2 regions of the Paenibacillus liaoningensis genome follow, and region 2 is predicted to be linked to the other one. Evidence: riboswitches for the same ligand, from Rfam matches in the RefSeq annotation. Region 2 holds a riboswitch; the other holds the start of a gene.
The links. Region 2 has a riboswitch for FMN ahead of AC6B99_RS10900 (DMT family transporter). Riboswitches for the same ligand answer to the same signal wherever they lie in the genome.

Region 1: another riboswitch for FMN. It lies ahead of ribD (bifunctional diaminohydroxyphosphoribosylaminopyrimidine deaminase/5-amino-6-(5-phosphoribosylamino)uracil reductase RibD); the one in region 2 lies ahead of AC6B99_RS10900 (DMT family transporter).

Annotation. Positions count from the first base shown of each region.
Region 1 is NZ_JCAALU010000014.1:214,038-229,135, reverse strand. Features, by position in the region: gene ccsA (cytochrome c biogenesis protein CcsA) at 1-487, opposite strand, end outside; gene resB (cytochrome c biogenesis protein ResB) at 484-2,145, opposite strand; gene AC6B99_RS22550 (redoxin domain-containing protein) at 2,158-2,691, opposite strand; gene AC6B99_RS22545 (pseudouridine synthase) at 2,782-3,525, opposite strand; gene AC6B99_RS22540 (spore maturation protein) at 3,580-4,113, opposite strand; gene AC6B99_RS22535 (nucleoside recognition domain-containing protein) at 4,106-4,774, opposite strand; gene AC6B99_RS22530 (D-alanyl-D-alanine carboxypeptidase family protein) at 4,878-6,056, opposite strand; gene ytfJ (GerW family sporulation protein) at 6,300-6,788, opposite strand; gene AC6B99_RS22520 (DUF2953 domain-containing protein) at 6,947-7,633, opposite strand; gene scpB (SMC-Scp complex subunit ScpB) at 7,711-8,316, opposite strand; gene AC6B99_RS22510 (segregation and condensation protein A) at 8,285-9,064, opposite strand; gene ribH (6,7-dimethyl-8-ribityllumazine synthase) at 9,223-9,693, opposite strand; gene AC6B99_RS22500 (bifunctional 3,4-dihydroxy-2-butanone-4-phosphate synthase/GTP cyclohydrolase II) at 9,735-10,985, opposite strand; gene ribE (riboflavin synthase) at 11,037-11,726, opposite strand; gene ribD (bifunctional diaminohydroxyphosphoribosylaminopyrimidine deaminase/5-amino-6-(5-phosphoribosylamino)uracil reductase RibD) at 11,742-12,848, opposite strand; FMN riboswitch at 13,003-13,213, opposite strand; gene AC6B99_RS22485 (peptidylprolyl isomerase) at 13,411-13,842, opposite strand; gene lysA (diaminopimelate decarboxylase) at 13,899-15,098, opposite strand, start outside.
Region 2 is NZ_JCAALU010000006.1:292,855-307,952, reverse strand. Features, by position in the region: gene metA (homoserine O-acetyltransferase MetA) at 1-511, shown strand, start outside; gene AC6B99_RS10940 (PLP-dependent transferase) at 538-1,701, shown strand; gene AC6B99_RS10935 (aminotransferase class I/II-fold pyridoxal phosphate-dependent enzyme) at 1,706-2,878, shown strand; gene mqnC (cyclic dehypoxanthinyl futalosine synthase) at 3,073-4,209, shown strand; gene AC6B99_RS10925 (MerR family transcriptional regulator) at 4,338-5,162, opposite strand; gene AC6B99_RS10920 (MFS transporter) at 5,294-6,793, shown strand; gene AC6B99_RS10915 (hypothetical protein) at 6,848-7,003, shown strand; gene AC6B99_RS10910 (3'-5' exonuclease) at 7,251-7,787, shown strand; gene AC6B99_RS10905 (hypothetical protein) at 7,827-8,399, shown strand; FMN riboswitch at 8,473-8,621, shown strand; gene AC6B99_RS10900 (DMT family transporter) at 8,754-9,743, shown strand; gene AC6B99_RS10895 (putative sporulation protein YtxC) at 9,849-10,790, shown strand; gene AC6B99_RS10890 (response regulator transcription factor) at 10,954-11,637, shown strand; gene AC6B99_RS10885 (HAMP domain-containing sensor histidine kinase) at 11,630-13,006, shown strand; gene AC6B99_RS10880 (efflux RND transporter permease subunit) at 13,090-15,098, shown strand, end outside.

The DNA.
Region 1 (15,098 bases), on a different contig from region 2:
GCCCGGCAGCAAAACCGACGGCAAAAAAGGCTTCGCCGAGCGCAGCTGTCGTGACATGCACTTTCAGCCAAATCGAGTTAAGCGCTGGAATAAGCGGCTGAACCTCCTGTGGAAAAACCGAAGCATAAGCCACGATAATAACAGTTAGCGGCAGGGAGAACATGCCCAGCAGCGCTTTACGATAAATCGCATATATAATCGTAAAAGCAATCATAATCGCCATGCCGAGGAAGGTCATAAATTCGTACATATTACTCGTTGGAATTTGACCGCTTCCTGCCCATCGTGTGAAGAAGAAGGTCAGATGGGCAGCCAGCCCCAAGCTTGAAGTGATAAACGCAATGCGTCCCCAGCGCTTCTCATGCTGAAACGGATCGCGGTTGCTCCACTTTTTCCCCGCAATCGCAATGACATAAAATAAAAAGGCAAAGCAATACAGAAAAAAAGCGGCTATAAAAGCATCACTGCTCAAATCAACTAAACTCACGCGTTATTCCCTCCGTTATCTAGCGACTTTGGATCTACGGTCACGCCATTTTTTTGAAGCGCGCCCGCCACATCCGCCCGCATGCCGTACCAGTTTTTATTCGTGTGTGCGCCAAGAGACAGCTGGCCATCATCAATGCGCAGCCAAATTCTACGATGCTGCCAATAGGAGCCCATCAATAGGCCAATCATTGAAATAGCTGCGCCGACCCAGACGAAGTTCAATGCCTTGTCCACACGAACGTTAAGCGAGGTAGAAGCTTCTGAGAAGTTGACATTTTGCATTCCGTCGACCTTGATCTCAAACTTGCTTGCTAAAGCGCCATTAATTTGATCTTGCCCGAACTTCTCCTTGTCCTTCTGCATCGGGAAATACATGTAAGGCTGCCCGGCTTCAGGCAGTCCCGGCCCGGTAATCAGAAAGACGAATGCAGGCGCATTCGGCTCACGTCCAAGCGTCGTCGGTTCGCCGTTCTCGCCAACTGCAAAATCCATGTAATTGGCGATCAGCCGCATCTTGTAAGGACCGAGCTCATAATTAAGCTCCGCATCCTTCATCGTCAGCTCGAACGGCCCGTATTTCTCGCCGGTCTCTTTGTTGATCAGCATCGGCTTGACACTGATCAGCTTGGGCGTCAGGTCGAAGTCAAACTGATAAAGCTTCAAGCCCTTATACTTCAGCGGGCTGTTGACGATAATATCATGTTTGGCTACTTCCTCAAGCACCGGCGTCTCGCCAGCCTCGCAGCCGCTTGTACATGTATAAAGGACAGCCGCCGTTTCATAGAGCTTTGCCCTAGCTTGTCCCTTCAGCTCTGGCGGAAGCTCGTCATCCGTATAAAAATCAACGGTAAACTTTTCATTTTTGACAAAATAGTTGGTGCCTTCAATCGGTACGGTCGCGCCGTCAGCAACGGAAATATAGCTGTCCATTTGCCAGCCTGGCAAGCTGCGGGCGAGTATCGAGAGCAGAAACAAAATAAGGCCGATATGATTAATATAAGGCCCCCATCTACTAAATCGGTTTTTCTCCGCAAGCAGCGCTGAACCGTCCATATGAACGCGGTAGCGCTTCCGCTTTAGCTGAGCCGCAAACTGCTCCACCCAAGCTTCGGCAGGCTCGTCCACTTTTGCGGAATAAACCGTCTTCTGCCGATTGATGAACTGGAGATGCTTGCGAATTTGCTGCTTGCTCAGTGCCCGATAAAGCGGCAAAATCCGGTCCAGGCTGCAAATGACGAGCGACGTTCCGATCATTACAAGCAGCGTAATGAACCACCAGGACTCATAGGTGTGCGACAACCCCAGCATATGATAAATCTTCCCTGGGGTGCCGTATGTACTTTCATAATAAGCCGCAATATCAAAATTGTTAATAAACGTGTTTTCCTGCGGGTAAATCGTTCCGAGAGTAGCGCCGAGAAACGTCAGCACGATCAAATAAATCGCAATTTTGACGGAAGAAAAAAAGCTCCAAATCCGATCGATCGGATTTTGGTTTTTCTTCTGCGAACGCCGGGCAATGCCGTCATAACGCATTTCCAGCGGCTCACTTTGCTGCTGGTCCTCCATAAGCGGCTTGCCGCAGCTTTCGCACAGCACAGTTCCAACCGCGTTCTGATGCCCGCATTCACACTTGGTGTTATATATAGATAACACGGAAGAAACCTCCTAATACGTTAACAGCTTCTCAATACGCTCATCGATATATTCCTCTGTCATTCCGCCAACTGTAATATCCATAATGGTGCCATCCGGCTTTACGAAAAAAGTAGTCGGATACGACTTAAGTCCATACTTTCGCTCCGTCTTCCTGTCAACATCGCGCAATATCGGATAGTTCAGCTCAAACTGGCGGACGAAATTGTTGACGGTGAGTGTATCCTCACTCAAATTAATAGCCAGAATTTCGAGGCCATCGTTTTGCCATTTGGCAAATTGACGTTCGAATTCCGGCATTTCCTTCACGCATGGCGGGCAGAACGTTCCCCAGAAATTAACGACGATCGCTTTGCCCTTATAATCGGACAACTGATGCACGTTGCCCTGCAAATCTACAAGCTTAAACTCCGGCGGTGTGCCGCCCACCTTCGGAATGCCCCCGCTTTCGCCCGAAGCAAACAAAGTTGTTCCAATCGCATATCCCCCGATAATGAGCACGGCTGACAATATGACGATTTGCATAATTTTGCGTGACGATTTCATAGGGCTTTCATCACCTGCATTTCGGTTAGTGTGTCAACATAGATAGTTCCATTATAACGAAAAGCTGGCGGCAATTGCCGCTGCCGCCGTCTACTTTTTATGAACTTTATGTGACTTGCGAGCAGCTTCGCGCAGCTCCTTCACTTCTACAGGCGTCAGATGGCGGAATTGCCCCCTTGCCAAATTGTGCAAGCCCAGCTCGCCGAACTTCACCCTTCTCAAGCGAACGACAGGATGGTTAATCGCTTCGAACATCCGTCTAACCTGGCGATTGCGGCCTTCATAAATGGTAATACGGACAGTCGATGTATTCTCTTCCGTATTAACATCCTGGTACTCAACCTCAGCAGGAGCGGTCATGCCGTCTTCAAGCTTAACGCCCTTCTTCAATTGGTCCAGCAGCGTTCCGTGAGGCACGCCCTTTACTGTCGCATAATAGGTTTTCGGTACATGATGGCTCGGATGCGTCAGAAGATTGGCGAACTCGCCGTCATTCGTCAGCAGCAGCAGCCCTTCCGTATCATAGTCCAAGCGGCCTACCGGATACACGCGCTCCCTGATGCCTGGCAAATAGTCAGAGACGATTTTGCGGCCTTGCGGATCGCTCGCACTCGTAATAACGCCCTTCGGCTTATTCAGCATCACATACACTTTCTTCTCATTTCGGATCGGCTTGCCATTCACGAGAATGACATCGACAGCTGGGTCTGCTTTCACACCAAGCTCGGTCACTTTCTCGCCATTGACTTCCACCACTCCGGCCAAAATCATTTCCTCGCATTTTCTTCGGGATGCGATGCCCGCTTGCGCTAATATTTTCTGTAAACGTTCCAATACTTTCACCTCAAACTTTATCATACCGATATGAGGCGCAAAGCACAAGCACTGTTAACCGAATATGTACATGCAAATGAAAATTGCCGCCAAAAAACCGATTAGATCGGAAAACAAGCCCACTTTAAGCGCATATTTGGTTTTTCGAATGCCGATAGCGCCAAAATAAACGGTCAGCACATAAAGCGTCGTATCCGTGCTTCCTTGAATGGTAGACGCAATCCGGCCAATCATCGAATCCGGCCCATAGGTTTGAATCAGGTCTGCGGTAAAAGCAAGCGACCCTGCCCCCGTTAGCGGCCTGAGCACCGCAAGCGGCAATACCTCGCTCGGTATGCTGAGCCAATCGAACAACGGACGAACGGCGCCAATCATAAAATCCATCGCGCCAGAAGCGCGAAACATGCTGATCGCGACCATCATCCCAACGAGATGGGGAATAATTGCAATGGCCGTACCGAAGCCGTCCTTGGCTCCTTCTGTGAAGGTCTCATAGACGGGCACTTTGCGAAAAGCCGCATAAAGCGGAATAAATACGATAATAGCGGGTATCAACCATGCCGATGCTCTTGTAAAAGCGTCAAGCAACGCCGCCACCTCCCCCCGAAGCTGCCGCAGCTCCCGGCTTGGCTGGAGGAGCAAGAGGCTGGGATGGGCCTTTAATAATAGGCGGCTTTTGCCTGCTGCGGTACCAGCGATCAGCTGCAATCGCCGCGGTGGTGGCAATAAACGTTGCGGCGAGCGTCGTGCCGACGATTTCCGCCGGATTCGCCGAGCCGTAATTCATGCGAATCGCAATTAATGTCGTAGGAATAAGCGTAATGCTGGACGTATTTAGCGCCAGCAGCGTGCACATGGCTGGAGTGGCTACAGCCGGATCTGGGCTCAGCTTCTGCAGCTCCTGCATCGCCTTAATGCCCATCGGCGTTGCTGCATTGCCTAGTCCGAAGAGGTTGGCGCTGAGGTTGCTCATAATATAGCCGAGTGCCGGATGGTTTTTGGGCACATCGGGAAATAGAAAGCGGACGATGGGACCGAGCAGTTGTGCCATTTTCTTCAACAGCCCGGCATCCTCCGCTATTCGCATCATGCCAAGCCAGAACACCATAATGCTGATCAGCCCAAAGCTGATCGTCACGCCGGCCTGCGCTCCTGTGAACGCGGCTCCGGCTACTGCATCGATTTTGCCATTGAAAGCACCGACAACGACGCTAATGACAATTAAAAACAGCCAAATAAAATTAACCATGCTTCCCGCCTCCCCAAGCAGTCAAGCGTAAACGGCGGCTTTCATCTTCATCACGAAGCAGCCGTTTCAGATTCCATTTAAAGTGGTATACTGCAGACTTATATCAACTAAACAACGCCCGAATGGCTTCGCCAGCCGCCGCCAAATAACTTTCTTTCCTTAGCCCATCGTTGAAAAAGGCATCCGCTTCGGCCTTTTTGCGCTCCGGAAGCGTAAGTCTGCTGCTTCCCGTATCATAGATTGGTACAGCTCCTATTTTCGCCCCGTTCATATACCACTCCAGCGTTCCTCTTTCGCCTAATGCATAACGCGTCGTTGCCGCATTTACCACGACAAGCCGCGAAGTCAGCTGGCCTTTTTCCTCCTCCGTTAAGGGGTAGCTGAAGCTTTGCCCTACAGCGTAAGGATAGCCGGCAAGCGCCTGTCCTTTACCCGCTATTTGGGCTAGCGGATAATGCTCGAAGCCCCAATCAAGCATATGGCGATGATCCGCCCAATCGTCTCCATCGCTAAGCGTGACAGCTGCCAGCTGCTGACCGTCACGGGTGGCGGAGCTGACAAGGCAGCGCAGCGCCTGCTTGGTGTAGCCGGTTTTAACACCATCTGCACCCTCATACATTTGGAGCATTTTATTTTTGTTCACCCATTTGTACTGCCACTGCTCATGCGGATTTGGAACCTGCTTGACCGGTGTGCTGACAATTTTGGCAAACACGGGATTGCGCAGCGCATAAGCTGCCAGCTTAGCAAGATCGTTAGCAGAGGAATAATGCCCCTCCTCATCAAGGCCATGCGGGTTTTTAAATTGGGAGTTTTTCATTCCCAGAAAAGCAGCCTTTTCATTCATCAGCACAACGAAGCCTTCCTCTGAACCGCCGACATGCTCGGCAATTGCGGTTGCTGCATCATTTCCCGAGCGCAGCATGAGGCCATAGAGCATGTCCTGCAATTTCATTTCTTCATTAAGCTGCAAATAAATCGAGGACCCTTCCTTGCCTACTGCACGCTTGCCCGTCTTGACGGTGCCTGACAGGTTGCCATGCTCTATCGCTACGATTGCGGTCATAATTTTGGTTAAGCTGGCTATAAGCATCGGCTTGTCACCGTCCTCGCTGTAGAGCAATCTGCCTGAGGTGACATCAATCAGCGCCGACGCTGATGCATGTGTACTCAGCGGTTCTGGTTCAGCCGCGTAGCCTGGCGCTGGCAGGCTTGTCTCTGTCAAGCAGAGCGCCAAACCTAACAAGAGCAGTAATCGAGCTATTTTCACATTGCTAATCATTCTTCGCGGCCCCTTTCCTATGTGTAAGTCTGATATACAAGGAAGGACTTTCCTACAGACTTTTAAACGCCTTGTACACTATATGCTTGTCTCGGCAAAATAAGACTGTAAAGTGTAGCCCGCTTACGCCCTAGCTGACGTTCCAGTACCTAACGAGCGCAGCAATATTACAATATCTATATAGGCTTAACTTTTAAAATTTATACTTTAAACGAAAAACTGCCCTTGCGGGCAGCTCTGGCCTTAAATAATGGTTGTGTCAGTTGTGCTCATATAGCCTGAGTTCATAGTGGTGCCAGTTAATTGGCTTGCACCACTGGACGAGCTTCGCATCATCGATTGCACCTTGTCAAATACATATGGTGTCGAATCAATAATTCGCTCCAGCAAATGCGTGTTGTTGTCGAGCGGCACGATTTTGACGCCTTGGGTGCCGACAACGAGGAAGGCAATTGGTGTAATGGATACGCCGCCGCCGCTTCCTCCGCCGAAAGGAGTTGCTACGGTAGCTTTGTGACTGTCATCGGAGCTGCTGGACGAAGCCGAGCTGTCACCGCTGAACCGCATATCACTACCTCCGGCTACAAAACCGAAGCCAACTTTACTGATCGGCATAATAATGCTGCCGTCTGGCGTTTGCACAGGGTCGCCTACAATCGTATTGACGTCGACCATTTCTTTAATATTTTCCATTGCTGTCTGCATAAGGCCCTGTATTGGATGCTCTTGCACAACATCTCCTCCTAATTGTCCAAATCAATTTAACGCAGGCTACGCTAATAATGTTTCCCGCGGCCGCGTATTGTATGTAATTAAAAAAAAGCAAAACCACGCCCCTTTTGAAGGAGGTGGTTTTGCTTGCCCATGAAATATTTAGCTATGCTCATCCATTATTTAAACAATATATGGTGCCACACGTGAATGCCGTGCGAGCCTTTTTTGAGTCTCAGCAGCAAAGCCAGCCAAGATCTCACCGCATGGAACATGCTGAGCTTAGCCGTACAATGCCATTCCGTCTGAAAATAAGTTCCTTGGTATACCGGCTGCACCTGGAGCACCGGATCGGCTTTAAGCAGCACGAATTGTGAAATGACGCCCAGCATCGTCGTTTTAATCGACCATACTGCCCCCGTCGTCATGGCCGTCCACATCGCGTCTCCAACGCCTACCGTTGTCGACCATTTCCATTCGGTCAATTGCACCTTTTTCAGCAGCTGCTTGACCCAGCCTCGCAAATTATCGGTAACTTCCACCGCATGCTTCAGTTTTTCTATAAACCGCTGTACATTTTCGGCGTCAATTTTCCCCTGCTGCTCTTTGGAATGCTGTACGCCCGCACGGTTGGTACTAATTTGCTCATGCAGCCGAATCATGGCCCCCTGCAATTTCATCTGCGGGATCTTCACCTTATAGTGCAGCAGCCCGTACAGCCCTACAATTCGCACATCGATATGGTCAAGCTCGCCCTTCCTAGTCAGCTTTCCATATACACGCACCGGCGAAGCAAGGGCCAGCAGCAATAAGAACAAAAAAAAGAGACCTGCCGCCGTCATCAAGCCGTAAAGGTTTCCGGGCATTTTGCTTCCTCCGTTTTCCTATTATGGATTGAATATAGTATGACCCGGCGGTCAAATCTCATTCTCTGCAAGCTTGATTAATTCGGCGGAATCTCGTCAATGGTCATTTGCCGCTCGCCGATGCGTTCAAACAGCATTTGCGTCTGTTCTTCAAGGGCGTCTTCTACATCGATGTGCTTCGGCTCTGGCAAAGCTTTAATGCTCGACAAGCCGAAATAATCGAGGAACGCTTTGGTCGTGCCGTACAAAATAGGACGTCCTATTGCTTCCGCGCGGCCCACCTCTTCAATTAAATCTTTAGAGACGAGCGACTGAATCGCTCTATCGGTTTTGACACCGCGAATTTCCTCGATATCAATACGGGTAATCGGCTGGCGGTAGGCAACGATTGATAACGTCTCCAGCGCTGCTTGAGACAGCTGCGATCGTGTTGGCGTATAGGCCATCCGCTCAAAATAAGCTGCGTGATCAGGATGCGTCGTCAACCGATATGCACCAGCAACCTCCGTTACCTGAACGCCCCGCTCCTCCCGCGCCAAATCCCGGTGCAGCTCATACACCAAATCGGCAGCAAGCTCAGCATCAAACTGCATAATATCAGCAATTTGCCGCTTCGTCAGTCCTTCATCTCCTGCCATGAACAGCAGGCCCTCAATAATCGACTTCAACTTCTGATAATCCACTGTCCTCTGCATCCCCTCTCCAATGAATGACAATATCATCAAACAGCTGATGCTGAAAACAACGAATATGCTTCATCTTCATCAACTCCAAAATCGCCAAAAACGTTACGACGATTTCATGCTTGTCCATATTTTCACGAATCAGCTTTGAAAACTGCACCGTCTCATACTGCCGCAGTACTTCAACAATGTCGCGAATCCGATCCTTTACGGAAATTTCGTCCCGCTGCACGGTCGCCACAAATTGGCGCCTCGCTGCCTTTTTGAGCGCACGCTGAAAAGCCGCTACCAGATCAGACACATGCAGGCCCTCAAGCGGGTTAATGTCCTGCTCCTGCAAAAAGGGGGTCATGTCCTCCGGCTCACGCGAAAAAACGAGGCTCCGCTGCGTTTCCTTCTCGCGCAGCTGCTCGGCAATTTGCTTGAATTTGCGGTATTCCACGAGCTTCTGAATGAGCTCATCACGAGGATCAAGGCCATCATCCGGCCAGTCCTCATATTCTTCCTCAAACACGGGCGGCTTCGGCAGCAGCTGCCTGCTCTTGATGGCCAGCAGCGTAGCTGCCATCACCAAAAACTCGCTGGTCACCTCAAGCTCCATCTCCGTCATTGCGTTCAAATAGTCCATATACTGATCTGTAATCTCATTGATCGATACCTCATGAATATCGATTTCTGCTTTATCAATCAAATGCAGCAGCAAATCCAGAGGCCCTTCGAAAGATTCCAGCTTGTAAAGCACTGACACTGCCATTTCCTCCCGACTAATCTTCCGATAAAATCGCTGCGCCACCCGTAAGCGTAAACAGCTGCTGCCAACACACACTAGCGGCATCCATCCGTTACGCTGAAAATATAGAAAGGCCTCTTCTCAGAGGCCCATCTCGCGAGCTGCAAGCCTTAAGCTTAATTATGCAGCAATTTTGTCAAATTAGCCATCTCTATTGCACTAGCAGCTGCTTCATACCCTTTATTTCCAGCTTTTGTTCCTGCGCGTTCAATCGCTTGCTCGATGGAATCAACCGTCAATACGCCAAAAATCGTCGGTACGCCCGTTTTCAAGCCAACAGCCGCTACCCCTTTGGCCGCCTCATTGCACACATAATCAAAATGCGGCGTTGATCCTCTAATAACGGCGCCAAGCGTAATAACCGCATCGTATTTGCCGCTCTCTGCCATTTTTTGCGCGATAAGCGGAATTTCAAAAGCTCCTGGCACCCAAGCAACCTCAACCTCATTATCCAAAGCGCCATGGCGTTTAAACGCATCAAGCGCTCCGCTCAGCAGCTTGCCGGCAATAAATTCGTTAAACCTTCCAACAACGATTCCGTAACGCAAGCCTTCCGATACTAAATGTCCCTCATATACATGCGGCATAATTAAATTCCTCCCAAATGGTTTTTATAATATTTTTAATATTACTGTTGTTCCTGGTTTTGATCCTGAAAATCGAACAGATGGCCCAGCTTCGCCTGCTTCGTCCGCAAATAACGATCATTGTCCTTATTCGCTTCCATTTGAATCGGCACACGCTCGGTGACTTCAAGGCCATAGCCTTCCAGCCCTTTAATTTTGCGCGGGTTGTTGGTGAGCAGGCGCATTTTGCGAATGCCGAGATCGCGCAAAATTTGTGCGCCAATACCGTAGTCCCGCAAGTCCGGCGCAAATCCAAGCTGCAAATTGGCATCGACCGTATCCAGCCCCTGCTCCTGAAGCACATAAGCTTTCAGCTTGTTGATCAGACCGATTCCGCGTCCTTCCTGGCGCATATAGAGCAGCACGCCATTGCCCGCTTCCTCAATTTGCGACAGCGCTGCCGCAAGCTGCGGCCCGCAATCACAACGATGCGAATGGAACACATCGCCCGTCAAGCATTCCGAGTGCACGCGCACAAGCAGCGGAGTTTCTGGATCAATCTCGCCTTTGACAAAAGCAACATGCTCCTTGCCGTCTACATCATTCGTAAAACCAATCGCTTTAAAATCGCCGAAATCCGTTGGCATATTAACCTCAACGACACGCTCGACGAGCTTTTCCTTCGCATTGCGGTATATAATCAGCTCTTGGATTGTAATAAGCTTGAGATCATGCTCATGCTTAAACGCCACGAGATCCGGCAATCTTGCCATCGTGCCATCTTCATTAATGACCTCGCAAATGACCGCTGCCGGTTCCGAGCCGCACATCAGGGCCAGATCGATACCTGCCTCTGTATGGCCTGCCCGTCTGAGCACACCGCCATCTTTCGCAATTAGCGGGAAAATGTGGCCCGGCTTGCGGAAATCTGCCGCCTTCGTGTTCGGGTCAATGAGCGACTTGACCGTCTCGGAGCGCTCATGCGCAGAGATGCCGGTCGTTGTGGAGATATGGTCAACGGAAACGGTAAACGCCGTTCCATGAAAATCCGTGTTGCGCGCTACCATCGGCGGCAGCTCCAATTGCTCCGCCCGCTCTGCGGTAATCGGAACACACACAAGCCCCCGCGCCTTTGTAATCATAAAATTGATGACTTCAGGCGTCGCCATGGAGGCCAGCGCAATGAGGTCGCCCTCATTTTCCCGATCCTCATCATCTACAACGATAACGGGCTTGCCAAGCAGCAAATCCTCAAGCGCTTCCTCAATCGTATTGAACAAAGATTTCTCTAAAGGCTGATCCTGCTGTCCCATAAAGCTTCCCTCCCTGATCATTCACCACTTCAACTAGCCACTACCTGGTTATTACATAAATCCATTTTCACTTAAAAAAGCAGCGCTCAGCTTTGCTCCGCCAGCCTTGCCGGCTTTGCCGCCGGAAGCCGCACCAGCCTCGCGTGCTGGCTTGAAATGCAGCAAATGCTCCACATATTTGCCAATCATATCGCATTCGATATTAACCGAATCGCCTATGCGCTTATCCAGTAATGCCGTTTCTCCCAGCGTATGTGGGATGACCGATACCGAGAAGCCAGAATCATTCGTCCCGACAACCGTCAAGCTGATGCCATCAATAGCGATCGAACCTTTAGGAATGACATATTTCAGCGTTGCCGCATCATGGAGCTTTATGCTGAATATGACAGCATTAGCGTCGGTTTCCCTTTTGGCAATGATGCCTGTACCGTCAATATGCCCCTGCACCATATGACCGCCGAAGCGCCCTCCTGCCAGCATCGCCCGCTCCAGGTTGACCTGCTCCCCGGGCTTCAGCTGGTGAAGATTGGAGCGCCGGTACGTTTCTGGCATTACATCGGCATCAAAGGTGCTGCCTGTAAAGGAGATGACTGTCAGACAAACGCCGTTTACCGCTATGCTGTCACCCAGCGCTACGCCTTCGAGAACGCGGGAAGCAGCAATCGTTACTACCATAGCCTCACCCTGCTTGACCACCCGTTTCAACTTACCGACTTCTTCAATCAGACCTGTAAACACGGCCAGCCCTCCTCTCTAAACATCGCGATAGACAGGGTAGCCGCTAATGCAAATATCAGCTCCCGCTTGTTCCACCTGCATACGCTCCAGCTCAATAGCCTGTGCCATTTTCTCGAAGCCTTCAAAATCAAAGGTGCCGGGAGCGGCTGCCCCGCCAATAATTTTAGGTGCCATATAAAGCATGATTTTGTCGATGAGTCCGGCTGTCAGCATCGCGCCATTAAGCTTGCCGCCACCTTCCAGCAAAACCGAACCAATTTCCAGCTCGCCAAGCTTTCTCATCGCTTCTGGCAAATCCACCTGCTTGCCAGTGCCTGCCCGAATGAGCTCAACGCCAGCTGCCAGCAGCTCCTGCGCCTTGGCATCATCCGCCTGCTCAGTTGCGATGACGATCGTCCTTGCCGTCCGATCCGTCACCACACGCGCGGTAAGCGGCAGCTTAAGGCTGCTGTCGATGACTATACGCACCGGATGCAGCGCCGGAACGTCCGCTCTCGTAGTCAGCTGCGGATCATCGGCAAGCACGGTGCCGATACCGACCATGATGCCCATATGCTGATGGCGCAGCGTGTGCACCTGCTCCCTTGCCGCACTGCCCGTTACCCATCTGCTGTCGCCGGTGCGGGAAGCGATTTTGCCGTCGAGCGTGCTCGCTGTCTTAAGGGTGACAAACGGCAGCTTCGTCGTAATGTATTTGTTGAATTTCTCATTCATTTGGTTGGAGCGGTCTCCGAGAAGGCCTACTTCAACCTCAATGCCGCATTCCTTCAGCCGTTCAAGGCCACGCCCAGCTACCTGCGGGTTCGGATCGGTCGTAGCCACGACTACCCGTGCGACCTTGGCATCAATGAGCCGTTCGCAGCAAGGAGGCGTCTTGCCAAAATGGCTGCAAGGCTCCAGCGTCACATAAGCGGTGGCGCCTTCCGCTTCCTCTCCCGCCATTTGCAGCGCATGCACCTCGGCATGCCCGGTTCCCCGCTTGAGATGCGTGCCAAGGCCAATAATCCGGCCATCCTTTACAACGACGCAGCCGACGACGGGATTAATATCCGTCTGCCCCGCCGCTTTCTCTGCCATATCCAGTGCCAAGCTCATATAATAACTGTCATTCAAAATATCCATGAACGCAAAAAACCTCCATTAGCAACATAGCCAACGGAGATGAGAGTATTCCTTAGAGACCCGCTTTCAAGTACACAAATAATCGATTTTAACAGACCTAATTGCCCAGCAAAAAAAAGTGCAAGCAAATAAGCATGAAATCACGCCTTGAAAGTGTCTCCTTCTCCCATCCAGACTGTACTGTCGGTCCCGGAATTGCACCAGGTCAGCCGTATACAAACCGCTCATGCGTTCACACGCTCTGAATGGAATGTACACGGGTCACGGACTGACAGGCAGCAGCTATGTCGCTTCATCGTTCAAAGCGCTTAGACAGCCTCCTGATCACCGCCGGTTGGGAATTTCACCCGACCCCGAAGGAAAGTCACTGTATTATTTTTATAAAATATTGGTCACTTACTTTTAAAATGTAACTCTGATGAAATGTTACCACCGCAAAATTGAAAAAGCAAGAAATTTCGATTTTAATTCTCAGGTTAGCAGCCACACTGTCCTATTCTTTTGTAAAAAAGCCGCTTGTTTTTCCGACGAATCGAAAAAACAAACGGCCTTCCCGCAACGATTAAACCGTTACGATTTCAACTTTTTCCATTTTTTCGCCTTGGCGGAACGTGTCAACATGCTCCATGCCTTTAGCGACTTTGCCAAATACAGTGTGTCCGCCATCCAAATGCGGCTGTGGAGCATAGCCGATGTAGAATTGGCTTCCGCCTGTGTTGCGTCCAGCATGTGCCATTGCAAGCGTACCACGCTCATGCTTGTTCGGGTTGATCTCACAGTTGATTGTGTAGCCAGGTCCGCCAGTGCCGTTGCCTGTAGGGCAGCCGCCTTGAGCAACGAAGCCCGGAATTACGCGGTGGAAAGTCAAACCATTATAAAAACCATCGTTTGCAAGCTTCTCAAAGTTTGCAACTGTGTTAGGCGCATCTTGATCAAAAAGGTCAATAATAACCTCTGCTCCGTTTGCCATTGTAATTTTCGCTTGTTTTGCCATCTATTAAACATCTACCTTTCTATATCCGAATAAGACTACGTTACCAAATTTAACCCTTATTTCGCAAGGGCTGTTTTGCGAAGTCTTGCCGGAAGCAAGTCATTGCCGACAATATTGTCCAAAGATTCGCGCTGAACGACGAGATCAGACACGCCATCTTTGACAAATACGACGGCTGGACGGCGGAAACGGTTGTAGTTGCTCGCCATCGAATAATTATAAGCGCCCGTGCAAAATACTGCAAGCAGATCGCCGCTGTTTGCTTTCGGCAATTCCAGATCAATAATGAGCTTGTCGCCGCTTTCGCAAGCTTTGCCCGCTACGGTAACGGTCTCTTCGTTCGCTTCGTTCGCACGATTCGCAAGCATCGCTTCATAAACGGATTGATACAGCGCCGGACGCGGGTTATCCATCATGCCGCCGTCTACAGCGATATATTTGCGCACGCCTGGTATTTCTTTGCTCGTTCCAACGGTATAAAGCGTTGTGCCTGCATCGCCAACCATGCTGCGGCCTGGCTCAACCCAAATTTCAGGAAGCGGGAAATCCGCTGCCGTAAAGCTGGAAATAAGCGTATCCGTGATCGCTGCCACGTATTGAGCAACTGGAAGCGGGGAATCTCCGTCAACATAACGGATGCCGAAGCCTCCGCCAAGGTTGATAACCTGGAACGTCAAGCCAAGGTCTTGGCGAATTTCAATCGCAAACGCCGACATTTTCTCAACAGCCATCTGGAAGCCGTCTACTTCAAAAATTTGCGAGCCGATGTGGGAATGAACGCCAAGCACATCCAGATTGGACAGCTCCATCGCTTCTTTAATCGCCTGCTTAGCCGCGCCATTCGTCAAGTCGAAGCCGAACTTGGAATCCTGTTGGCCTGTGGAAATATAGTCATGCGTATGCGCCTCAACACCCGGCGTAATCCGCAGCAAAATTTTAACTGTCAAGCCTTTGTCCTTCGCCAGCGCATTAAGCACTTTAAGCTCAATAGAATTGTCTACTACGAAGCAGCCGATGCCTGCATCAAGCGCCATGTTGATTTCATCCGGCGATTTATTGTTGCCGTGAAAGTGGATGCGCGCTGCCGGGAAGCCCGCTTTCAGCGCCGTATGAAGCTCTCCGTCGGAAACGACGTCAAGTGACAGGTTTTCCTGCTCGGCAAGCGCACACATGGCCATTGTGCTGAATGCTTTGCTTGCATAGGCCACTTGGAATTGCAGGCCGGATTGTTGAAAAGCAGTCACATATTCATTCGC
Region 2 (15,098 bases):
TTCGACCTTCCATATATGTTGGGCCTCGCAGGCAGGACTTTACCATCATTATGGCGTTCCGAAATATGAATTGGATGATAAAATTTTCGGCGTGTTTCATCATACGATCGAGAAGCAGAACGTCAAGCTGCTTCGCGGCTTTGATGAAGCGTTCCTCGTGCCGCAATCCCGTCATACGGAAGTGCGTCGCGAAGATATTGAAAAGGTTGAACGTCTGGAAATTTTGTCGGAATCGGCGGAATCGGGCGTTTACATTGTCGCTTCCAAGGATGGCCGTCAAATTTTCGTCAGCGGACATTCGGAATACGATCCCTTCTCATTGAAAAACGAGTATGACCGCGACAAGGCGAAAGGGCTCGACATTGCATTGCCGAAAAACTATTTCCCGGGTGATAACCCGGAAGCGATACCGTACTCCTCGTGGAGGGCGCATGCGAATTTGCTTTTCTCGAATTGGCTCAACTATTACGTGTACCAGCAGACGCCATTTGATTTGGGAGCAAACATCTAACTATATAATAGAAGGAGCAACAGCCCATGTTGAAAATCGAAAGTGAATTAGCGCAAATTGGTTCGCAAAAGGATACGGAAACCGGAGCCGTAAGCTTCCCCGTGTATCAGGCGACGGCATTCCGCCATCCAAAGCTTGGACAAAGCACAGGCTTTGACTACGCTCGTACAAAAAGCCCTACCCGTGCCGTATTGGAAGAGGCAGCTGCCAAGCTAGAGTCTGGCGACGCTGGCTTCGCATGCAGCTCAGGCATGGCCGCTTTGCAAACGGTATTCGGCCTGTTTCACCAAGGCGATCATTTAATTGTATCCCTTGATCTGTACGGCGGCACTTACCGCCTGCTGGAGAAGATTATGTCGAGATATGGCGTTACAGCATCCTACGTGGATACGAACGATATTGATGCGATGAGCGAGCTGTGTACACCGAATACGAAGGCGGTACTAATCGAGACGCCAACCAATCCGTTAATGATGATTACCGACATTGAGCGTGTCGCATCATGGGCGAAGTCCAAAGGACTGCTGACGATTGTAGACAATACGCTGCTGACGCCGTTTTTCCAGCGTCCAATTGAGCTGGGGGCAGATGTCGTTGTCCACAGCGCGACTAAGTATTTGGGCGGCCACAATGATGTGCTCGCTGGCCTTATTGTGACGAAGGGACAAGAGCTTTCGCAGGAAATGGCGTTTTTGCATAACTCCATTGGCGCCGTTCTCGGACCGCAGGATTCGTGGCTGTTAATGCGCGGCATGAAAACACTAGCGCTGCGGATGGAGCGTCATGAGTATAATGCAACTAAAATCGCCAACTACTTGCTGGAGCATCCTTCTATTGAAGAGGTTTATTATCCGGCTTTGCCGCATCATCCCGGACATGAGGTGCAAAACCGCCAATCTTCGGGCAATACCGGCATTTTCTCCTTCCGCGTGAAGGACGCCCGTTACATTGAACCCATTCTGCGCCATATCGAGTTGATTGCTTTCGCTGAGAGCTTGGGCGGCGTTGAATCGCTGATGACCTATCCGGCTGTGCAGACGCATGCCGATATTCCTGAAGAAATTCGCCTTGCAGTCGGCGTTGATGATAAATTGCTTCGCTTCTCTGTTGGCATTGAGCATGCAGATGACCTGATTGCCGATTTGGAGCAGGCGCTTGCCGCAGCTAAGCAAGAGATTGGGGAGGTATAGCAGCATGAGCGACAGACATAACAAAGAGGAATATGCCAAGCGTCATTTTGCAACGAAATTGCTTCATTTTGAAGGATCCTTTGATGAGCAGACGGGTGCATCCAGTACCCCGATTTTTCAGGCATCTACGTTCCATCAAAGCGATTTGTCCCAAAATCCGCCTTACGATTACAGCCGGTCCGGCAATCCGACCAGGCAGGCGCTGGAGGATCAAATTGCGCTGCTGGAGGGCGGTACGCGAGGTTTTGCCTTTGCATCCGGCATGGCGGCGATTTCAACGACATTCCTGCTGCTGTCGGCGGGTGACCATGTAATTGTGACAGAGGATGTGTACGGAGGTACATACCGTCTGCTTACGACAGTGCTGAACCGTTTAGGCATGGAAACGACGTTCGTCGATATGACGGATTTTGCAGCTGTTAAAGCGGCATATAAAGCAAATACGAAAGCGGTATTTATCGAGACCCCTTCCAACCCGACGCTGAAAATCACCAACATTTCGGAGGTGGCTTCGTGGGCGAAGGAGCATAACCTGCTGACGATTCTGGACAATACGTTTATGACGCCTTATTACCAGCGTCCGCTAGAGCTTGGAGTAGATATAGTCGTGCACAGCGCGACTAAGTTTCTGAGCGGGCATAGCGACGTGCTTGCGGGCCTTGCTGTAACGGCTGATCCAGAGCTGGGACGCAGGCTGTATCAGCTGCAAAATGGCCTCGGCGCTGTACTGAGCTCCCATGAATGCTGGCTGCTTATGCGCGGCATTAAGACGCTGCAAGCCCGCATGGAGCATAGCGAGCGCAGCGCGCGCAAGCTGGCGGAATGGCTGAATGACCATCCAGAGGTAACGAAGGTTTATTATCCTGGCCTTGCCGATCATCCGGGCCGTGAGGTTCATGAACAGCAATGCTCCGCCTATGGCGCAGTCGTGTCCTTTGATGTGGGCAGCGGCGAGCGGGCGAAAGCGATGCTTGGCCGTGTGAAGCTGCCGCTTGTAGCTGTCAGCCTGGGCGGCGTAGAAAGCATTTTATCGTATCCGGCCATGATGTCGCATGCGGCAATGCCGAAGGAAGTGCGCCATGAACGCGGAATAACGGACGGTCTTGTCCGTTATTCGGTAGGCCTTGAGCATATCGACGATTTGCTCGCAGATTTGGATCAGGCTTTGCGCGGCTAACAGCCTCGTAAAGTGGAGGAAAAGACGGCTGTCATTACTGACAAGCCGTGTTTTTCCTTTTTAGCGGCTATAATGACTGTAAACGAAAGATGACGAATATGAGCATAGTATGATAAAATTGGCCTATACTTAATTAGTTTGTGAAAAAAAGCGCAACATCAAAACTACAGCTATAGATAAGGAGGTCTTGCGTAATGGCAACGTTGGACCAGATATTGGATAAGGCCCTGCGGGGTGAACGAATCAGCTTGGAAGAATGTATTATTATGTTCGAATCCGACGAGATTGAGAAAATGGGTAAAGTCGCGAATGAAATTATGCTGCGCAAGCATCCCGAGCCTGTAACGACTTTCGTTGTAGGAAGAAACGTCAACTACACGAATGTGTGCGACGTTTATTGCAGGTTCTGCGCCTTTTATCGTGCCCCAGGCTCCAAAGAGGGCTATGTGCTCGATAACGAGACGATTATGAACAAAATTCAAGAAACGATTGACGTTAACGGAACCGAAATTTTGATGCAGGGCGGAACGAACCCGGATCTGCCTTTTACTTATTACACGGATTTGCTGAAGGAAATCAAGCAGCGCTTCCCGAACATTACGATGCACTCCTTCTCGCCTGCGGAAATACAGAAGATGAAGGAAGTATCAGATGGATTGTCGCTGGATGAGGTTGTTCGCCAGCTGCATGAGGCGGGACTGGATTCGCTGCCAGGCGGCGGCGCGGAAATCCTCGATGACCGTACACGCCGTAAAATCAGCCGTAAGAAGGGCTCTTATACGGACTGGATCGACGTGATGAAGTCGGCTCATCGCCATGGCATGAATACGACGGCTACAATGGTTTATGGCTTTGGAGAAACGATGGAGGAGCGCGCCCTGCATTTGCTGCGCATTCGTGACGTTCAAGATGAATGCAAAGCGAATGGCTACGACTCCGAAGGGTTTACAGCCTTTATTTCCTGGCCGTTCCAGCCAGACAATACGAGAATGCCGATGGAGAAAGCGAAGCCGGAGGAATATTTGAAAATTGTCGCGGTAAGCCGTATTTTCCTCGACAATATTGACAACCTGCAATCGTCCTGGGTAACGATGGGACCTGACATGGGTAAACTTTCGCTAGCCTATGGCTGCAACGACTTCGGCAGCACAATGATTGAAGAAAATGTAGTGTCCGCTGCGGGCACGACGCATAAGGTCAACATTGAGCTGATATTGAAGCTTATTCGTGAAGCGGGTAAAGTTCCGGCGCAGCGCAATACGCGCTATGAAATTTTGCGGATGTACAATGAAAGCGATAAGGCTGAGCAGGATTTTGTGATGCAGAATTAGATTGTAGCGATCAGCTAATTCGGAGCTATTTTCGGTAATTAAACTTACTAACGCTTGTCTAATATTTTATCCGTTACAGGATAGATATTAGACAAGCGTTTTTGTGTTCTTGCCTCTAAAGCAGCATTTCACACTTCAGATACCTCAACCGATATTTGTATAATATAGTCGTTCGGATTTTTTACCGAAAGGTAGCTGAGCACTTCTACCGCGTACGCATTTCCGCATATGGCCAAGCCGTTTTTTTTCATATAAGTTTTTATGATAGCGTACGTTTCGGACATCGATTCATAAGATCCTCGATGATTCATGACAACATAAAGCCCCTTGGGTTTGATGATTATTCGATCTCCTACTATCGGAGCTTTTAGCTTATTGGCAATGAAGTCCCCATAATAATCGCCTGATTCAAAATGATCCTTGCCTAAAATAGTCCCAATCGGAAACTCGGTCTCAATCAAGTGAATTTCACAGTAGCTGCGATGTTCATTTAATTTGTGAGCAAACTCCTTGTCACCATCACCCTGTTCCAGTTGTGTGACAATAAAATATTCCTCTTCACCTTCCGCCACTGACGGTCCCTCTTGAAGTAATCCTGCAGCTTGCTCCGACATTTCGATGGCGCCTTTCAAAAGTCTTTGCATCCTTTGTATTCTAATCTGTTCCATCTCTAGTTCATGCAGTTTCTGTTTGAGCAGTTCTATGAACAGAGGAGTGTTCTGATTCTGAATAAACCCTTTGATTTCCTGTAGGGAGCTCCCCGCTTTTTTCAGTACATTGATAATATCCAGTACGTAACATTGCTGAACGGAGTAATAACGATAACCTTTTGAGTTTACATATTCTGGTTTTAAAAGCCCGATCTCATCATAATGAAACAGGGTATGTTTGGTAACCCCGCAAGTTTTGGCAAATTCGCTGGTCGTAAGATATAAGCTGCGGCTCTCGAACATCGTTCATTCCTCCGTTATAAGCTAACAAAATGAATCAACCCTATTGTAGCCTAACAATTTAAGGTTGACTATAGGGTAACCCGATACTTTAGTGTTTGAAGCAAGTTAACTTGGTTTCATGGAGGAATAACATGTCTAAATTCAAACGTTGGTTGGTTCTGGTTATCGTTTCAAGCGCACTTTTACTTATTGTGATGGATATGACCATCCTGTATACGGCATTGCCCAGCTTAACCCACGATCTCGGTGCGTCCGCATCGGAAAAATTGTGGATTTTGAATGGCTATTCGCTCGTTATGGCGGGCCTGCTTCCTGCAATGGGAACATTAGGCGACCGCTGGGGGCATAAAAAAATCTTTTCCGCCGGCTTGCTCGTCTTTACTGCCGCTTCACTACTTGCCGCTTTTTCTCCCGCTCCCTATGTGCTAGTGGCGGGACGGGTTCTGCTTGCCGTCGGAGCATCCATGATGATGCCTGCCACATTGTCGATTATCAGAATTACCTTTACAGATGGACGCGAGCTTGGATTGGCAATCGGCATTTGGGGCTCTGTTGCTTCTGGAGGTGCAGGGCTAGGTCCCATCGTAGGCGGACTTCTTCTGGAGCATTTCTGGTGGGGTTCAGTGTTTTTAATTAACCTTCCTATCGCCATTATTGCACTTGTATTGACACTGCTATATGTGCCAAATCATCCGGGCAATAAAGAAAAGAAGTGGGATTTAATTAGTTCGATTCAAATTATGATAGCGATGGTAGCCATTATCTATTCCATTAAAGAGTTTGCTCGGCGCGAAGGGTCGCTGACTTTTGCGGTCATAGGGGCTGTTATCGGCATCGTGGCTTTAATCATCTTTATTCGTCGGCAAAATAGAAATGAAAATGCACTTATTGATCTTTCGCTATTTAAAATAAATGGTTTCTCGGCTGCATTTATTACGGCTTTGGTAGGTACATTTGCGCAGATGGGGGTTCAGTATATGGTGACCCAGCGTCTTCAACTGGTGGAAGGCCTGAGTCCGCTTCTAGCGGGGCTGTATACGTTAAGCATACCGCTAGCAGCACTCATTGCGGGTCCGCTGACTGGATCGATTCTGCATCGCTATGATGTCATTCGTATTAAGAGCGCCGCCCTTCTAATCGCGGCGCTGGGAATGGGTGTGTATCTTCTGCAATTTGATTCGGGCATTGCCGGGCAGATTGTTGGACTGGCTCTCCTTGGTGCAGGCCTGGGGGCAGGGATGACAGCAGCATCGCATTCTATTATGAGCTATGCTCCCCCTGAGAAAGCGGGTATGGCGGCATCGATTGAGGAAGTAGCCTATGAGATGGGCGGAGCGTCGGGTATTGCGATCATCGGAAGTATGTCAGGCCTTGTATACACTTTGACTATGAAAATCCCTACTGGACTCCAAGTTCCAGGCAATGTGAAAGATAGTTTGGATGAAGCGCTTGTGGTTGCAGAAGGATTGCCTGCACAGGCTGCCGAGGCGCTAAAAGCAGCAGGCCATGCTGCTTTTGATCAGTCCTTTTTCGCGATTATTGCGGGGGTAACCGTATTTTTAGTGGCAGCTTCGGTCAGCGTTGGTTTGACAAGAACGCGTTCTAAGAAAAGAAGCTCCGCTCGGTCCTGATCCGGTTAAGCAGCAAGGTAGGGTTATTAATTGTGGCGAGGGGAAGGTTCGTAGATGATTAATCAAATAATAGTGATTGTATGCATGGTAGGCGGGATCGCCTATTTCATTCTTGCAGGCAGAAACATCATTAAAGAAGACAGCATGCAACATGATTTGCTGCTTGAAAAGTTAAAGCAAAGGGACGAGGAACGGATGAAGGTTGGTTGAGTGATAGATATTTTAGAAGCAGATCAGCTTAAATGATAGACTAACCCAAAAAACTTAAATTCATTTCTCCATTTCATGGGGATGATTTAAGTTTTTTTATATTTATTTAAATTTTTATTAAAACTTGATATACTATTACATAAAGATATATATCGTTTTAGAAACAATTGGATTAAGATGTATTATCTCGATAGTGCCTATCAAGTAGAACTGTACATTAGTTAGAAAAAGGGGAAGAGGAAAATGAATGAACTATATTGTATTTGATTTAGAAGCAACTTGTTGGGAGAATGATAGGTCTAAGCAAAACGAGATTATTGAAGTCGGAGCGGTTAAAATAAATGATAAACTTGAAATGATCAGTGAGTTTCAGGCATTCATTAAACCGAAAGTAAACCCGCAATTATCTGATTTTTGTAAGAAACTTACTTCAATTTCTCAAGAGGATGTTAATGCTACCTCATATTTTCCACAAGTCTTTAATAAATTTCAAGATTGGATTGGGGAAGAAGACTATTTTTTGTGTTCCTGGGGCTTTTACGATAAAAGCCAACTGAAGAAAGACTGTGATTTACATAAGGTTCGCGCAGAGTGGACTAGAAATCATATCAGCATCAAACATCAACATGGAAAAAGGATTGGAAATGAGCGGGGAGTGGGAATGGAACGAGCGCTTCAAATGCTGAAAATTCCTTTGGAGGGGACACATCACAGAGGAATTGATGATGCTCGAAATATCTCGAAGATATTTATTAAAATTTTTGATCACTTAACATTTAAATAATTTACATGAATGATTAGTAAAGAGGGGATACGATTTATAATGAGTAATAGTGGAAATAAGGGATGTGGCAGCAGCCTAGCCATGCTAGTTGGCGTTATCGTTTTATGCCTTGCGGTTGCCGGAGTTAGAGGCTGTAATAATCTTGTCCATAAAATGGGTGTAGGGACTGTGGAAGAGCAACTTATTATCGTTCAAAATTTTGAAGAGAAAGTAAATGCGCTGGATAAAGAAGCGGACGGCCTAAATAAGCAGGTGTCAAAAGAATTATTGAAAATTGCAAACTATGAAATGCCAGACTTAGAACTTATTGAAAAAGCGGAAAAAACCAACAATTCGATCTCTATTCGTATGGAAGATATTGAAATTCCTAAAGGCTTGACGAAAGAAAGAGAAGAGCGGCTTACTGAGATTAAAGCGGACTTTGCGCAAATGTACAAATTCAAATCCAATGCCATGTTTTATTATTCGTTAGCTTTTGAAGATAGTGATCCAGAAATGCTCCAAAGCTTTAACGCTAATACAGATGTGGCTTACGACATTATGCTAAGAGCGACTACTGATTTAGAATTATTGAAAAAAGAGCTAGGCTTCTCACAAGAGGAAGCTAAGTAATAGTTTTGAAATTTCCAAACCAATAGACTATTCAAACTGTAATCTTTTGTGTTACAATACGATTTAATCGAATATGAATCTTCAGGGCAGGGTGCAATTCCCTACCGGCGGTAAGGATGCGTTCGGAGCATCCAGAGCCCGCGACTCCTAGCTGCTTGCAGCCGGGACTGATCTGGTGAGAATCCAGAGCCGACGGTATAGTCCGGACGGGAGAAGATCAGAACCAGCTTGTTAAATGACATTCATTTATCAGGTTTGTTGATGATGCCCTTGTCAGTTTACTGACAGGGGCATTGTTTCTTTTTCATAGTGAAAAGAAGGTTCAATTCAAAACTTTCTCAGGAGGTTTTTGAATTGCAGAACACATTAGAGCTGGCTAGCGAGAAAGCAGGCTGGCGAACATCACGCATTGCAGGCATTAACGGGATATGGTATGTGGCGCTTGGCGCGACACTTTGGGGTCTTGACCCGCTGTTCCGTATTTTATTGCTCAAAAGCTTTACCTCGGCGCAAATTGTATTTATTGAGCATATTTTGCTCGCTTTTTACGCAGTCCCCGTATTGTTTAAATTCCGCCGTACATTAGTCGGCAAGCTGTCAATTGGCGTCATCGGGGCGCTGCTGTTCATTTCCTGGGGCGGCTCAGCTGTAGCGACGGTGCTGTTCACCGCAGCCTTCTCCCATGGCAGTGCTAATGCGGTGCTGCTGCTTCAGAAGCTCCAGCCTTTATTTGCGATTTTGCTCGCCAGAGTTTTGCTGAAGGAAAAGCTGCCGCGAAAGTTTTTCGTCTTTTTGCTGGCGGCGCTCGCAGGCACCTATTTGCTGACCTTCGGCTTTGGATCTCCGACTGTGGGCCTGCATGATCTTGCTTTGCTCAGCTGCTTATTCTCAATAATTGCAGCGGCATTGTGGGGCGGCTCAACCGTTATGGGCAAATATTTGCTGCAAAAGAAATTGTCCTTTTCCATAGTGACGTCCCTCAGGTTTCTGCTTGCCCTGCCGCTGCTCAGCGTCATTTTGCTGGCAAGTGGCGACGCGTGGAGCCTCAATGCTGAGGGCAGCCAATTGTCGCTGATTGCCGTCAATTTATTGTTTCAAGCTTTTTTCCCAGGTTTAATCAGCATGCTTCTATATTACAAAGGGCTTTCCTCAACTAAAGCTGTATACGCGACGCTTGCTGAGCTTTCCTTCCCTGCCGTCGGCGTATTGATTAACTGGCTCGTATTTGGCCAGACGCTGACGTTAGGGCAGCTTAGCGGCTTCCTGCTCATTTGGCTGACCTTATGGCTTATGAGCCGCAGCAGCAATGAACAGGCTGTTCAGCAGCCACAAGCTGCCGCTTAAATCCAGCACATTCATAGCCCCCTTCATTCCCAATGTCTTCATCGTATATCGTTGCTTCGTGCACCATATACTGTTTAGAGGGGAATGAAAGGGGTTGGCTTTTTTATGGAACTATTCACCGTTACGCTGCCTTCCAAGCTTCAATCTACGGCAGCTGGATTAGCGGCCTTAATGGCGCAATATACGAATGAGGATCTACATATTGAAGCAGCATCACAGGGGCGTTTGGTGCAGTTCGAGCTGCAGCCTGCGGGCAGCATTATGTGCCAGTCGGCAACGCCTTATTTTCAACTGAATAAGCATGGAGAAATGCTGTACCACAGTGCAGCCAAAGCGCTTGCTGAATTTGTTGTAACCAATTTGGAATCGGAAATGCTCATCAGCATCATTAAGAAAAAATATCAGGGCGGCCATTCCACGGACATCTCCGTTATCGAAAAATATTGCAGCCAGCTGATGCAGGATACCGATCTGGATGGCTTGAATGCCAAGTTTCTGGATGCGGACAGAAAGCGCCGCAAGCTTAAGGTAGCCGAGGAAATCGAACTGTATTTAAGTGAAAATACACAGCTCGACCTTGGCGGTATCGCCACCTTCAGACTTCATGGATATCGTCACGAGCTAGGCGATATTGTGGAATATGCCTTGGATGAATATGTGCTGGATAAGCAATATCAGGAGTTTATTTCGCTGCTCAAATATTTTGTTGGGCTGCAGCAATCGAAGGTCGCCATGGTCCATTTGGTTCATAAAGGCAACCATGAATTTATTTTGTATAATGACAAATTTCAATTGTTTGAGCCGAAGCCGCATTCCGATCGCTTGGTAGCCGAAATGCTGGAAACGGAAATGAACATTGAGGATATGGTCATCAGCTCGCTAATTGCTGCATCACCGAAGCAAATTGTCGTTCATACGCAGCATGTCGATATGCAGGTCATCCGGACGATTGAAACGATTTTTGACAACCGGGTGTCGGTGTGCAGTGATTGTGTATTGTGCTCCCACGCAATGGGGGAATGGAATGATGGTGTTACTCAGCCTTAAAATAAATCAGTAATATGAATCAGCATTATGAACTAGCCAAATAAACTAGCTGCAGGCTCGCCGATCAACGGCGAGTTTTTTTCACTTCCTACATAAAAAATACAAAAATGTGTATTACACTATGACATAGAACTGTACTTAAAATCGGGAAGAAGGTAGCCGCATGACGACCGTACTCGTAGTAGATGACGATCCGCATATCCGCCAGCTGCTCCGTTTGTATTTGGAGGATGAAGGCATGGAAATTATAGAGCAAGGCAACGGAGCGGACGCATGGGATTATTTTTGCAATCATCCGGTTGATCTCATTATTCTGGACATTATGATGCCGAAGATGGATGGCTGGGAGCTTTGCCGCCGGGTGCGGGAAGCGGGGGACAAGCCGATTATGATGATTACCGCCAAAGGGGAGGCGCCGGAGCGAATTAAAGGCTTTCGGCTGGGCACCGACGATTATATGGTGAAGCCTTTTGACCCGATGGAGCTGGTCATGCGGGTGAAGGCGCTGCTGAAGCGTTACCGGATTTCAATCTCGCAAATCGTCAGGCTTGGCCAAGTGACGCTCGATAAAACAAGCTATCAAATCCGCTATAAGGATACGGGCTCAAGTGAGTCCATACCGCTCAAGGAATTTGAGCTGCTGTTTTTGCTGGCAAGCTATCCGGGCAAGCTGTTCAAGCGCGATGCGTTAATTGAGCAAATATGGGGCTACGATTACGAGGGCGACGAGCGGGCGGTGGATACGCATGTTAAACGTCTGAGGGAGCGTTTTACCCCGTATGATCAGGATTTTAAAATCGTGACAATCTGGGGGCTGGGCTACCGATTGGAGGTATACCGTGATTAAATCGCTGTATGTCCGCTTAATTTTGGTGTTTGTCGCATCGGTTTTGGCGAGCGTCGTTTTAAGCTTTTTCATGACCCATTTTTTATTTAGCTACAAGCTTCGCACCTACGTACAGGACAATTTAATCGCCAGCGGCAAAACGATTATCGAATCCTACAAACACTCTTATCCGAACAATTTGGATGCTTTAATGGAGGGGATTACTGCGCTGCCGATTTTTACCTTTATCGTTTATGACGAACAAGGCATACCGCTTCATGAAACCGACAAGGTTGCCAATCATAAGCTGCACGTAGAGGGGGAAAGTCTGCGCAGCGTGCTGAACGGCGGCGTTTACCGGGGCGGAATGGATAAAGATTATGACCGGCTCGTCGTAGGGCTTCCTTTTCAAATTGAAGGACATGCTTATGCCTTGTTTATAAAGCCTGAAACGAATGGCGTTGCCAATCTGGCTTTCGGCTATTTCCGCATGCAGCTTATTTTGGTGCTATTAGTCGGAACGCTTCTCGTTATCGTCACCTCCCGTTATATGGTGCGGCCTTTGAAGCATTTAACCTTGGCTACGCGCAAAATGGCAAAAGGCGATTTCAGCATCAGGCTTGCTACGAAACGCAAGGATGAGATCGGCGAGCTGACAGCAAGCTTCAATCAGATGGCGCAGGAGCTCGATTCGCTGGAGCGGGTGAGAAGGCAGTTCGTCTCGGACGTTTCTCATGAAATCCAGTCTCCGCTTACTTCGATTAAAGGCTTCACAATGGCGCTTAAGCAGAAAAAAATGGATGAGGAAAGCCGTCTCCGCCTGCTCACCATTATCGAGGAGGAAAGCGACCGCCTTTCCCGGCTGACACAGGATTTGCTCAAGCTGTCCGCGCTCGAGCATGACCAAATTCAGCCGAATATGAGCCAATATCGCTTGGATGAGCAGCTTAAAGATGTCATGATTGCCAGCGAGCCGCTTTGGTTTTACAAGAACATTCAGCTCGATTTGGACCTGGAGCCCGTAACGATTTCGGCTGATGAAGATAAGCTGAGCCAGCTTTGGACGAACCTGCTGAGCAATGCGATTAAGTTCACTGGAGCTGGAGGCGTCATTGCGATTCACTTGTCGGTAAGCCAGCATAGCGTGACCGTGTCGGTTGCCGACAGTGGAGTGGGCATTCCGGAGGAGGAGCTACACCATATTTTCAAACCCTTTTATAAAATAGATCAAGCCCGCGAGCGTGCCGTTGGCGGAAATGGCATCGGCCTCTCGATCGTTAAGCGGATTGTCGAGCTCCATGCGGGGGAAATCAGGGTAGAGAGTACAGTGGGCAAAGGGACGACGATGACCGTTGTGCTGCCGCTCGCTCCACCAGATAAATCCAATTAGGGCAGACGGCGGCCCTGTACATAATTAGTACAAAATTACTCGTTATGATGAAGGAGGTTATACAGCGAGAGGAGAGATACACAGTGAATCGATTGACCAAATTTAGTTTGAAAAATAGCGTTGCCGTCATTTTATTATGCGCTTTGGTGCTAGGGTATGGCTTGTATGCCTCCACGCAAATTAAGCAGCAGACGTTTCCGGATTTGGATTTCCCGGCCGTATTCGTGCAGGCGGTTCAGCCCGGCGCCTCAACGGAGGAAATCGAGTCGGACGTTGCAAAGCCGATTGAAGACAATTTGAAGCGCGTGCAGGGCTATGAGTCGCTAACGAGCACCTCTTCTGAAAATGCAGCCAGCATTTTTATCCAGTTTCCCTTCGGCACCGACATGGACAAAAAATACAGCGAAGTTGAAGCTGAGGTGAACAAGCTGAAGCTGGCTGATAATGCGAGTGTAACGGTGCAGCGCTTGTCGGCAAATAGCCAGCCTATTTATCAAGCGGCTGTATTTGCTGCCGAAGGAGATTCGGCAAAGCTGGCTGATGAGCTGCAAAACAGCGTCGTTCCTGAGCTGCAAAAGCTAGCCGGAGTAGGAAACGTAACACTGAAGGGCGGTACGTCAAATGAGCTAAGCATTGTTGTAGATAAAAATAAAGCGGCGCAGCATGGCATTACGCTTAGCTCCATCCGCACGGTGCTTCAGTCGCTAGATTACGCCCTGCCACTGGGCTCGGTGTCGCAGGAGGAGACGGTCATACCGATCAGGCTGACCGGCAGCCTAGACAGCTTGAAGCAGCTTGAAGCGCTGAAGCTGACGGCAACGACTGGCGGCGGAGCCGCAGGTTCTGCAACAGGCAGTGCGAGTAGAGCGGGTGCAGGTGGCGTGGAGGGCAATCCAGGCGGAGCGGGTGCAGGTGCTATGCAGGGCAATGCAGGCAATCAAGCCGCTGCTGGCAGTGCCGCAGGTTCTGCATCAGGAAACGCTGTAGGCGCAGGAGCATCAAATGGTTCTGTAGCTTCAGGCGGCGTGGGTGCCGCAGCCGCTATCACGCTTGGTGATATTGCCGACATTAAGACGGTATCTGAGCAAAATGAAATTACCCGCTTTAATGGCGAGCCGAGCTTTGTAATTTCGATTCAGAAGACGCAGGATGCCAACACGGCGGATGTGTCTGACAATGTGAGCGAGCTGCTCAGCACTTATCAAGGCAAAGGCGAGCTGGACTATCATGTCATCGTTGACCAAGGGCAGGAAATTAAAGAATCCGTATCCGGCCTCATTCGTGAAGGGTTGTATGGCACATTGTTTTGCGTGCTCATTATTTTCCTGTTTTTGCGCAATGTAAGGGCGACGATTATTTCGATTTTGTCGCTGCCGATTTCTATTTTTGCCACGATTGCGATTATGGATCAAATGGGCTATACGCTTAACATTATGACGCTGGGCGGCATCGCCGTGTCCGTCGGACGGATCGTCGATGACAGCATCGTCGTTATTGAAAATATATATAGATGGCGGCAGGAAAAAGGCGAGAAAATGAGCGGCAAGGAGCTGGCCTACCAAGCAACCCGCGAAGTGATCGGGGCGGTAGCCTCATCCACGGCGGCGACAATCGTCGTTTTCGCACCACTCGCTTTTGTCAGTGGGATCATTGGACAGTTTTTCCGTCCGTTTTCGATTGCTGTCGTTCTCTCCATTACGATCTCGCTATTGGTTTCGATGATGCTGATTCCTGTGCTGGGCGGCCGCTTTTTCAGAAGCGTGAAGCCGCATACGAAGGAAAGCAGACTTTCGAACGGTTTTGAAAAAATCATTCGCAGCGCTCTAAAGCGCAAAGCGCTCGTATTAGGATCAGCTGTTGTGCTGCTAATAGGCTCGCTAGGGATGATACCTTTAATCGGCGTTGCTTTTCTGCCGACTAGTGCGACTCCGAGCTTAGCTATTGATGTTGCATTGCCAGCGCAAAGCAGCTTGACGCAGACAGACGAAGTCAGCGGCAAGGTGGAGGCCTATTTAAGTAAGCTGGAAAACGTAGAGAGCTATGAGGTCTCCGTTGGCGGTGCGGGGGCAAACCCGCTGCAGTCCAGCGGCGG